2 regions of the Geobacillus sp. DSP4a genome follow, and region 1 is predicted to be linked to the other one. Evidence: a T-box and tRNA genes for the amino acid it is inferred to sense, from the RefSeq annotation. Region 1 holds a T-box; the other holds one or more tRNA genes.

What was found. The T-box of region 1 lies ahead of serS (serine--tRNA ligase). A T-box ahead of a tRNA ligase gene usually reads a tRNA of that ligase, here a tRNA-Ser.
Region 2: it has a tRNA-Ser gene. The T-box ahead of serS (serine--tRNA ligase) is inferred to sense a tRNA for this amino acid. The anticodon was not compared.

Annotation. Positions count from the first base shown of each region.
Region 1 covers NZ_SDLD01000057.1:5,081-10,650, reverse strand. The annotation lists gene dnaX (DNA polymerase III subunit gamma/tau) at 1-570, opposite strand, end outside; RNA gene ffs (signal recognition particle sRNA large type) at 780-1,044, opposite strand; gene tadA (tRNA adenosine(34) deaminase TadA) at 1,098-1,580, opposite strand; gene ETC02_RS14935 (glycoside hydrolase family 18 protein) at 1,667-2,953, shown strand; gene serS (serine--tRNA ligase) at 3,190-4,464, opposite strand; T-box leader at 4,518-4,738, opposite strand; gene pdxT (pyridoxal 5'-phosphate synthase glutaminase subunit PdxT) at 4,748-5,338, opposite strand; gene pdxS (pyridoxal 5'-phosphate synthase lyase subunit PdxS) at 5,363-5,570, opposite strand, start outside.
Region 2 covers NZ_SDLD01000011.1:2,126-7,695, reverse strand. The annotation lists gene trmL (tRNA (uridine(34)/cytosine(34)/5-carboxymethylaminomethyluridine(34)-2'-O)-methyltransferase TrmL) at 241-714, opposite strand; gene ETC02_RS05695 (amidase domain-containing protein) at 738-1,601, opposite strand; gene queG (tRNA epoxyqueuosine(34) reductase QueG) at 1,663-2,805, opposite strand; gene ETC02_RS05685 (B3/B4 domain-containing protein) at 2,858-3,523, shown strand; tRNA gene ETC02_RS05680 (tRNA-Glu) at 3,823-3,894, opposite strand; tRNA gene ETC02_RS05675 (tRNA-Ser) at 3,899-3,991, opposite strand; tRNA gene ETC02_RS05670 (tRNA-Asn) at 3,999-4,073, opposite strand; tRNA gene ETC02_RS05665 (tRNA-Ile) at 4,405-4,478, opposite strand; tRNA gene ETC02_RS05660 (tRNA-Gly) at 4,485-4,555, opposite strand; tRNA gene ETC02_RS05655 (tRNA-His) at 5,025-5,097, opposite strand; tRNA gene ETC02_RS05650 (tRNA-Thr) at 5,105-5,180, opposite strand; tRNA gene ETC02_RS05645 (tRNA-Ser) at 5,197-5,287, opposite strand; tRNA gene ETC02_RS05640 (tRNA-Ile) at 5,307-5,383, opposite strand; tRNA gene ETC02_RS05635 (tRNA-Met) at 5,389-5,465, opposite strand; tRNA gene ETC02_RS05630 (tRNA-Ala) at 5,483-5,555, opposite strand; tRNA gene ETC02_RS05625 (tRNA-Pro) at 5,564-5,570, opposite strand, start outside.

The DNA of each region.
Region 1 (5,570 bases):
CACATATTTCAACCGCGAAACGATGGAGGCCAGCGGGATGCGGCGAAAATCGAACCGTTGGCAGCGGGAAATGATCGTCGCCGGGATTTTATGCGGCTCGGTGGTGGCCAAAATGAAAATGACGTGTTTGGGCGGTTCCTCAAGCGTCTTCAACAACGCGTTAAACGCGCCGATTGACAGCATGTGCACTTCGTCGATAATGTACACTTTATAACGGACCGAGGTCGGCGCAAATTTCACTTTTTCACGGATGTCGCGGATTTCGTCGACGCGGTTGTTGGAAGCGGCGTCAATTTCCAACACATCGGGAATCGTTCCGTTTGTAATGCCGAGGCAAGCGGGACATTCATTGCACGGCTCGGCCGCCGGGGCCTGTTCACAGTTGACCGCCTTGGCGAACACTTTCGCCGCGCTCGTTTTGCCTGTCCCACGCGGTCCGGAAAATAAGTAGGCATGCGATATTTTATGTTGAAGCAGGGCGCTTTGCAACGTTTTCGTCACGTGTTCTTGGCCGACCATGTCCGCGAAACGCTGCGGCCGAAAAACACGGTATAACGCTTGGTATGCCACGGAAAACGGCCCTCCTCTTCCTCTCATCTCCACTATTATATAACGTTCTGCCCTATTTTAAAATAAAAAGAGGCTGTCCCAAAAGATCGTCTCTCTATTAAAAGAGATACAATATGATCGTGTTGCCGAAGCAAATTGCCTCTGCATCTTGTCAATGAAGAAAGGGTGTCCCATTGCTTTTGGGACACCCTCTTGCTGCTTATGTAAGGCCGTGCACCTTCTGTCGATTAGCTGCCCCGAGCGTTGCTCAAGCAGTTGGCTCAGCCCAGGCGCCCCCGCGGCACATGGGAGCATCCGCTTACTGCTGCTTCCTTCCGGACCTGACAGGGTTCACGGAATCCCATTGCGCGGGACCCAGACGTCAACACCACTTACTTGAGACAGGCCTCACAACAGACTAACCTCGAGAAGGGATTCAGCCTCGCTAGAGCGGATTGCGAGTACAGGGCACCGCTACCTCCCCGCTTAGCACGGCACTATCAGTATAGCGCGTTTATAGGGAAAATGCAATGTACACAGGCCGAATTTTAGTTGGAACTTCCGCCAACATTTCTCTTTTGTTCGCGCAATCGGCGGAAAAAGCCGCTCAGCAGCGCCCCACACTCCTCCGCCAACACACCGCTTGCAACCTCAGCCTGGTGGTTGAACCGGCTTTCCTGCAATAAGTTCATTAACGTCCCGGCGCATCCCCCTTTTGGGTCGCTAGCTCCAAATACGACCCGCTCAATGCGGGAAAGAACGATGGCCCCCGCGCACATGGCGCACGGTTCAAGCGTCACGTATAACACCGCCCGTTCAAGCCTCCATGAGCCGGTCACCCGGCACGCTTCGTCAATGGCCAAAACCTCCGCATGGGCGATCGCGCGCTGTTCCGTTTCCCGTAAATTATGGGCGCGGGCGATGACGCGGCCGTCTTGAACGATGACGGCCCCGATCGGCACTTCGCCGATCCGTTCAGCTTTTTTTGCTTCTTCAATCGCCAACTTCATGTAATACTCATCGTTGCTCATCATATACCCCTTTGCACAAACGGTCATTTCTCTTTCTTTTCCATCATAAAATATGGAGAATGAAGACGCAACTAGGAGGTCAAGCGATGCAGATCCATGTCATACAGAGAGGACAAACGTTAAGCGGGATCGCTAAAGCATATGAAACGACGGTCGAGGACATTGTTCGGGCGAACAAGCTGCCAAATCCCGACCGTCTTGTCGTCGGTCAGGCGCTCGTGATTCCGATCGTCGGTCGTTTTTATTGGGTGCAACCCGGAGACAGTTTATGGTCGATTGCCCGCCGGTTTTCCATTCCGATGCAGCGTCTCGCGGAAGTGAACCGCCTCTCGTTAAATGCGCCATTGCGGGTCGGCCAGCGTCTTTACATTCCGCCCGGAGCCAAGCGGAGAGCGGAGTTTAACGCCTATATTGAACCGCGCGGTGCGACCGTCAGTCCGGCGTTGGAAGCAAGCGCCCGCGAAGCCGCTCCACATTTAACGTATTTAAGTCCCTTTTATTTTGCCATTCGGCGCGACGCGACACTCCAAGAGCCTCCGCTTGACGACTTTCCCGCCATCGCCCGCGCCAACCGCGTCACGCTTGTGATGGTTGTCGCCAACATTGAAAACGGGCAGTTCAGCGATGAGCTGGGCGCGCTTATTTTGACGAATGAAACGCTGCAAAACCGCCTGCTCGACAACATTGTCGCTGCCGCCAGACGGTATGGCTTGCGCGGCATCCATTTTAATTTCGAATATTTGCGCCCCGAAGACCGAGAAGCATATAATGCGTTTTTGCGCAAAGCGAAACGGCGATTTGAACGGGAAGGATGGATGATGTCGACCGCCCTGGCGCCAAAAACGAGCGCCACCCAGCGCGGACGTTGGTACGAAGCCCATGACTACCGCGCCCATGGACAAATTGCCGACTTTGTCGTCATTATGACGTATGAGTGGGGCTACAGCGGCGGCCCGCCGATGCCGGTCTCCCCCATCGGCCCTGTCCGCCGTGTCCTCGAGTACGCCGTCTCGGAAATGCCTCCCGGAAAGATTTTAATGGGGCAAAATTTGTATGGTTATGATTGGACACTGCCGTACGTACCGGGCGGACCGTACGCCCGCGCCATCAGCCCGCAGCAGGCCATCGCCCTCGCCGCGAGGTATAACGTCGCGATTGAATACGACACCGAGGCGCAGGCGCCGCATTTTCGCTACCGCGATGAAAACGGGCGCGAGCACGAAGTATGGTTTGAGGACGCCCGCTCCATTCAGGCAAAATTCAATCTCGTGAAAGAACTTGGCCTGCGCGGAGTCAGCTATTGGAAACTGGGCTTCGATTTCCCGCAAAACTGGCTGCTCCTTTCCGACCAGTTTGCAGTCGTCAAAAGATAAGGCCGCCCGCGCCAAAGAGATAAAAAAACCCGCCTTTCTCCCGGCGGGTTTTTTTATGGCTGGAAACGGCGATTCCGATCAGCCGTTTCGGATGGCAATCTCCTCTTATGCGCGTCAGTACTGTTCTTTATCGCTTTGGCAGAGAAGCATTCGAGGCCGGCGTCCGCCGCCTCTTTTTCTCCGTCGCCAACGTCATTCACTATAACACGGCTGCCGGGAAAAGTCAACCAACGATTTTAACGGATGACGTCCCGGTTGCCCATGTATGGGCGGAGCGCCTCTGGGATGATGACCGATCCATCTTCTTGCTGGTAGTTTTCCAAAATAGCGGCGACCGTTCGGCCGATGGCCAACCCTGAGCCGTTTAACGTGTGCACGTATTCCGGTTTCGCTTTCGGATCGCGACGGAAGCGGATGTTGGCGCGGCGAGCTTGGAACGCCTCAAAGTTGCTGCACGATGAAATTTCCCGGTACGTGCCGTAGCTTGGCAGCCATACTTCAATATCGTATGTTTTCGCTGCTGAAAAGCCGAGATCACCCGTGCACAAGGCGACAACGCGGTACGGAAGCCCGAGCCGCTGCAAAATCGTTTCCGCCTGCCGTGTCAATTTTTCCAGTTCCTCGTATGAATCTTCCGGTTTGACAAACTTAACAAGCTCCACTTTGTTGAACTGATGCTGACGGATGAGCCCTCTTGTGTCGCGGCCGGCCGAACCAGCTTCAGCGCGGAAACAGGCGCTGTACGCTGCATAGTAAAGCGGCAAATCATCTGCAGATAAAATTTCATCGCGATGCAAGTTCGTCACCGGCACTTCCGCTGTCGGAATGAGAAAATAGTCTTCGCTGTCCAAATGAAACGCATCCTCGGCAAATTTCGGCAATTGCCCGGTTCCAATCATGCTTGCCCGGTTCACCAAATAGGGGGGCAGCACTTCTTCATAGCCGAATTCATCGAGATGGATGTCAAGCATAAAGTTGATTAACGCCCGCTCAAGCCGGGCGCCCAACCCTTTATAAAACACAAACCGGCTTCCTGTCACTTTAGCCGCCCGCTCAAAATCAAGCAGACCAAGCTGGTCGGCGATATCCCAATGCGGTTTCGGTTCAAACGAAAACGAACGCGGCTCCCCCCATCTCCGCACTTCGACATTGTCCTCTTCCGACTGGCCGACCGGTACGGATTCATGCGGAATATTTGGAATCGATAACAACAGGGCGTTGAGTTCCTCTTCCAGTTGGCGAATGTGCTCATCCATTTGCTTAATGCGGTCGCCGACTTCGCGCATTTGGACGATCAGCGGCTCTGCATCCTTTTTCTCGCGCTTAAGGGCGGCAATTTGCTGCGACACATCATTGCGTTTGCTTTTTAGCTCTTCCACCTCAGCAATCAAACGGCGGCGTTCTTTGTCCAACTGTTCAAACCGGTCGATGTTCGCCAAATCTCCGCCGCGCTGCATTAGTTTTTCTTTCACTTCTTCAAACTGGGCGCGCAATATTTTCACATCCAGCATGGCTTTTACCTCCTTTTCCATTCAATATTATACATAAAAAAGCCCCCGTCCCCAAAAGGGACGGGAGCGACCCCGCGGTGCCACCCTTATTGAAGGCTTGCGATGCCTTCCCTTTTTGCCGTTCACGGCGGCTGCCGAAAACGCCTACTGACCCGCTTTGGCGTTCAACGTTTTGCTCGAGGATGGATTCACAGGCGCTTCCTGTCGGTTTGCACCACCCACCGGCTCTCTGAAAGAAAGGGGGTCTGCTGCTTGTTCCTCTCATCGCTTTCGCTTGATCACTTTACTTAAGGCTTGACGTCATTTTCGCTTCTTTGACCATGTTGAGAAAGTATTGCATCAATCGATGATCGTCGGTCAACTCTGGATGGAACGAGCAACCAAGAAACTGGCCTTGCCGGGCCGCGACAATGCGGTCATTGTATGTCGCGAGGACATCGACCCCGTCGCCGACCTCGACAATGTGCGGAGCACGGATGAAGACGCCGACAAACCCGTCGCCAACCCCCTTGATCGACAGCTCCGCCTCAAAGCTTTCCCGCTGCCGCCCAAACGAGTTCCGCTCGACCGTAATATCCATCAGGCCTAAGTGAGGCTCATCATACCCGACGATTCGTTTCGCCAGCAAAATGAGCCCGGCGCATGTCCCAAACATCGGCTTGCCATCAGCGGCAAATTGCTTCAATGGCTCCATCAATCCGTACCGGTCCATGAGGCGCCGCATTGTTGTGCTTTCGCCGCCCGGGAGCACGAGTCCGTCGAGTCCCGAAAGCTGCTCCGGTTTCTTCACGACGACCGCCTCGGCGCCGCACGCCTCGATGGCGCGGACATGTTCCTGCACAGCTCCTTGCAGTCCGAGTACACCTATTTTCATTGTGATCTTGCTCCTTTGTCCGGATTACCAGCCTCGTTCTTGCATCCGATGCTCCGGCAGCAGTGTCGCGACATCGATGCCGCGCATTGCGCCGCCCAGCCCTTTCGATAGATGAGCGATCAGCTCATAGTCTTCATAATGAGTCGTCGCTTCAACGATCGCACGAGCGTATTTTTCCGGATTTTCCGATTTAAAAATGCCCGAACCAACGAAGACACCGTCGGCGCCTAAG
Region 2 (5,570 bases), on a different contig from region 1:
AAATTTTGTCTCTCCGTCCTAACCTGTTCTCATTCACATGCTTGGCCATATTCGCTATAATAAAGGGGAAACGCATACCACTTTCATTGCAAGGGAGGAAAAGCGATGCGCACATTGCTTATGTTAGGGGTTATCATTGCGTTTTTGACGGCCATTTTCACCGCCGGCTACGAGGACAAACCGGGCGTTAAACAATAAGGCACAAAAAAACGACCTCCGCAACGAAGGTCGTTTTTTTGTTTACGAAAGCCCATGAAACCGTTGCTGGCGCAGCGCCTCGTACACTAAAATCGCCGCCGTATTGGATAAGTTCAGCGAACGGACTTTGTCGTTCATCGGAATGCGCAGGCAACGGTCCATATTGGCTTCAAGCAGTTCTTTCGGCAGCCCGGTCGTTTCGCGTCCAAACACAAAGAAAATGTCTTTTTCCGTATCGCTGAAATCAAACGAATCGTAGTATTGGCGGCCGAATTTCGTAATAAAGTAAAATTCGCCGTGCGGAAACCGGGCAAACAGTTCATCGAGCGAATCGTAATACGAAATGTTGACGTACGGCCAATAGTCAAGGCCGGCGCGCTTTAACATTTTATCATCCGTTGAAAACCCAAGCGGACGAATCAAGTGAAGCGCCGTATCCGTAGCCGCGCATGTGCGGGCGATATTCCCGGTATTAGCCGGAATTTCTGGTTGGTACAGTACTACATGGAGCGGCATTTCGTTCACCTCAGCAACATCGTTTATTTGCGGTCAATGATGTGAAAAAATTTATACCGAATGTTTGGCGTATAGGCGCTTGAATCTTCATACGACCAATAGCGCATTCGGCTGTTTGTCGTATGGGCGTTCACAAGCGGCATCCCGTTCTGATCTTTCGCCACCACAATCGTTGAGTGGTCGAAGCGTCCGTCCCCTTGAAAATCATAACAAATGACATCCCCTGCCATCAATTGTTCCGGCTCGGCTACTTCGACCGCCTGCAAGCCAATGCGCGCTCCGCTTAAATACCAGCGCAGCGAATGGGCGACCGCCCAGCTGTAACTCCAACTTCCGTTTTGACACCACCATCCCCTCGCCCGGTTCGGATAGCCCGTCATCGGCGCTCCGCCCGCATACAAACATTGGGAAACAAAATTCGTGCAATCAACGGCAAAGGAAGGAAACGCCGGGTTATGGCGGTTCCACCACATTTCTGCATACCGCACCGCCCGGGCGCGGTCATACTGGTAAGAAAGACGATCTCCCGTCCATTGCTCTCGTTCGACGCGCGGCGCCTCCATATCCCCCCCCAATCGGTTGATCGGTTCATCAGCAACAAGCTCACCGCCAACAAAACAGGCGCATCGCTCCTCAACCTGTTCTTCTATATATAGTGAACCCCTTTGCTTAATTAAAAATTGATGGTGGGCAATATACATCACTTTCGCTTCCCGCTCGATGGTCTGCCTGCCGACAATTTGCCCCCGGATCGTGCAACGGACGATCTCCGCACCGCGCTTTTGGCAAAGCTGTTGCTTTCTTGCCGCCTCTTCGCTTCGGATATTGCTTTCCGACACAAACGAGCGGGCTCGCTCATCCAACCACGCGCGCAACTGTTTTTTCATGCTGCTTTCCACCACTTTCGTTTTTGTTACTACCTTATGTGGGGAAGCTGCGTTTTTTTCCCTATTCCTTTGCCTCAGCCAACAGTTTTAGTCCTTTTTCAATCTCAGCGATCACATCGGCATCCGCCTCCGTTTGCCGCGCGGCCTCCAAATAAGGCTTAGCGCTTGGATCCCCGATTTTCCCGAGCGCCCACGCCGCCGTCCCGCGGATGACCGGGCGACTGTCTTCTTTTAACAACCGGAGTAAATGCGGCACTGCCGTCCGGTCTTTGTAGTGAGCGAGGGCAATAATCGCATTGCGCTGAATCGGTTTTTTCCCGCGCCATGAACCGGCCATCGCACCAAACTTCTCTTGAAACTCACGGTTCGTCATGTCAAGAAGCGGAACCAGCTTCGGTTTGGCCGCCTCCGGATCCGGCTCGAATTCCGGATGCAAATGAAAGTCTTTTCCCTTATTTTCCGGGCAGACTTGCTGGCATGTATCGCAGCCATACAGCCGATTCCCGATTTTCTCTCGAAACTCGTCGGCCAAAAATCCTTTCGTTTGCGTTAAAAAGGAAAGGCACCGCTGTGCGTTCAGTTGTCCCCCTTGCACAAGCGCCCCGGTCGGGCAGGCATCAATGCATTTCGTGCACGTGCCGCATCGGTTTTCAACCGGTTCATCAGGGGGAAATGGAATATTCGTAATCATTTCTCCCAAATACACATACGATCCAAACTCTGGTGTAATAATAGAGCAGTTTTTGCCACTCCAACCGATCCCTGCCCGTTCCGCCACCGCCCGATCGGCGAGCTCTCCGGTATCCACCATCGAGCGAACGCGGGCATGGGGCACTTTGGCCAGCAAAAACTCCTCGAGCTGCTGCAAACGTTCCCGCAACACATCGTGGTAGTCCTTTCCCCATGAAGCGCGGCAAAAAACGCCGCGCCGTTCCGTCTTTGTCCCCCGCGGCGCATTTTTCATTTTAGACGGATAGGCAAGAGCAATGGCAATAATCGATTTTGCTTCCGGAAGAAGCAATGAAGGATTCGTCCGTTTCTCAATATCTGGTTCCTCAAAACCGGACTGATAGCCGAGCTCCTGCTGGCGGCGCAGCCGTTCCTTTAATTCCACAAACGGATCAGCGCTCGCAAATCCGATTTTATCAATGCCGATTGACCGACTGTACTCAATGACTTCCTGCTTTAATGCCATAACATCCATCGTTTTCCCTCCTTTCGTCATATATGGTAAAATGAAATCCGAGGTGATCAAGATGAAATGCGTGATATCAGAACAACTAAAGCAACGCCTTCCTTCTGGTAAATTCGGCGTCATCCGCTATTATCATATCGAGGTCAGCGATTCACCGCAAATGTTAAGGGGGCGGCTTGAGCTGTTTCAAGAATCTCTTTACATCGAGCTGCAGGAAAAGTCGATTGCCGACATTCCTGAAATGGTCGAATGGCGCCGTACTTTCAAACAAATCGGAACGGACCCAAGCCGCTATCGACCGTCAAGTGAAAGCCTGTACCGACGCATCCAGAAAAAAAGCTTCATTCCGCCTATCCATTCAGCGGCGGACATAAACAACTTTTTTTCACTCTATTATAAAATTCCGCTCGGCATCTATGATCTAGACCGCATCAACGGGACAGTGACGCTCACGATCGGCACGGAAAAAGATGAATACATCGCGTTAAACGGCCGCACAGTCAACTTTGCCAACAAACTCGTCAGCAAAGATGAACGAGGGCCGTTTGGCAGTCCGATCGTCGATTCGGAGCGGACCGCCGTGACGAGAGAAACGAAAAACGCTTTGCAAATCGTTTACTTTCTCCCATCAACGCCAGAAGAAACCGCCAAGCGCCAGCTTCAAGCCATCCAAACGATGTTTGTGCAAATTCATGGCGGCGAAGCCGACGCCCAATTGTTCGTTTGATCTTCTCCCCCCACTTTCCTGCCGTTGGAAACGGGGGACTCCCTCCCTACCTGAACTCTCTCCCTACGCTCACGCGTGGAAATGAGGGTCTTCTCGGTTTAGGGTGGTAAATAAAAAAACGCAATGCCTCGTTCTTTAACGAAACGAAACACTGCGTTGTCCCCAACAATCATAACGTAATTTTAAAGCTAACGAGAGATATTATAACAGACTTCCACACGCATCGCAAGAAAAAAACGCAAAAATCGACAAAAGAAATTGTACAAAAGGGCACCAGAATCTCTGGTGCCAGCAACCAGTGACCCGTACGGGATTCGAACCCGTGTTACCGCCGTGAAAGGGCGGTGTCTTAACCACTTGACCAACGGGCCATTATGGCGGAGAAGGCGGGATTTGAACCCGCGCGCCGCAAAACTGCGACCTAACGGTTTAGCAAACCGTCCCCTTCAGCCACTTGGGTACTTCTCCAAAGAAATGGCTCCGCAAGTAGGATTCGAACCTACGACCTACCGGTTAACAGCCGGTTGCTCTACCGCTGAGCTATTGCGGAATGATGAGTAAGAAACCTAGCCCAATACTTGCCCTGTCCCTTCCTCTGCCAGCTAATTCAAGGAAGCGAGATGCGTCGGGACAACTCGAAGCATATTCGACGATGCACCTGCTCGTCGCTGAGCTATTGCGGAATGATGAGTAAGAAACCTAGCCCAATACTTGCCCTGTCCCTTCCTCTGCCAGCTAATTCAAGGAAGCGAGATGCGTCGAGGCAACTCGCAGCGAATTCGAAGATGTGAAGCTCATCGCTCCGATTTTGCTGTGGAACGATGGGGCATTGTTCGCCCATTATTATAGCGAATGACCCAAAAATATTCAACGGAAAATAATGGGCCTAAGTGGACTTGAACCACCGACCTCACGCTTATCAGGCGTGCGCTCTGACCAGCTGAGCTATAGGCCCATCAAAAGCGGGTGATGGGAATCGAACCCACGACATCAGCTTGGAAGGCTGAGGTTTTACCACTAAACTACACCCGCATAATATTTGGCTTAACATCCGCCACGCTATTTCCATGCCCCTTCCTCTACCAGCTGATTCATAGAAGCCAGATGCGTCGGGGCAACTCGAAGCCAATTCGATGATGCAGATGCTCGTGGCTGAGGTTTTACCACTAAACTACACCCGCATAATATTTGGCTTAACATCCGCCACGCTATTTCCATGCCCCTTCCTCTACCAGCTGATTCATAGAAGCCAGATGCGTCGGGGCAACTCGAAGCCAATTCGATGATGCAGATGCTCGTGGCTGAGGTTTTACCACTAAACTACACCCGCATAATATTTGGCTTAACATCCGCCACGCTATTTCCATGCCCCTTCCTCTACCAGCTGATTCATAGAAGCCAGATGCGTCGGGGCAACTCGAAGCCAATTCGATGATGCAGATGCTCGTGGCTGAGGTTTTACCACTAAACTACACCCGCAAATATAGAATATAATGAAAAGGGCGACTAGTGGGAATCGAACCCACGCATGCCAGAGCCACAATCTGGTGCGTTAACCACTTCGCCATAGTCGCCTCGTTCTGGTGCCGGCTGCAGGACTTGAACCCGCAACCTACTGATTACAAGTCAGTTGCTCTACCAATTGAGCTAAGCCGGCACGATTTTAAAGTGCATGGCGGAGGAGGAGGGATTCGAACCCCCGCGCGCCTTGCGGCGCCTCTCGGTTTTCAAGACCGACCCCTTCAACCACTTGGGTACTCCTCCAAAAAAGCAACAATAATAATGGTGGACCTTGTAGGACTCGAACCTACGACCGGACGGTTATGAGCCGTCTGCTCTAACCAGCTGAGCTAAAGGTCCGATAATGGTGGCGGTGGAGGGGATCGAACCCCCGACCTCACGGGTATGAACCGTACGCTCTAGCCAGCTGAGCTACACCGCCAAATTTAAGTCAAAAGGTGGAGCCTATCGGGATCGAACCGATGACCTCCTGCTTGCAAAGCAGGCGCTCTCCCAGCTGAGCTAAGGCCCCATGATAAATCGGGAA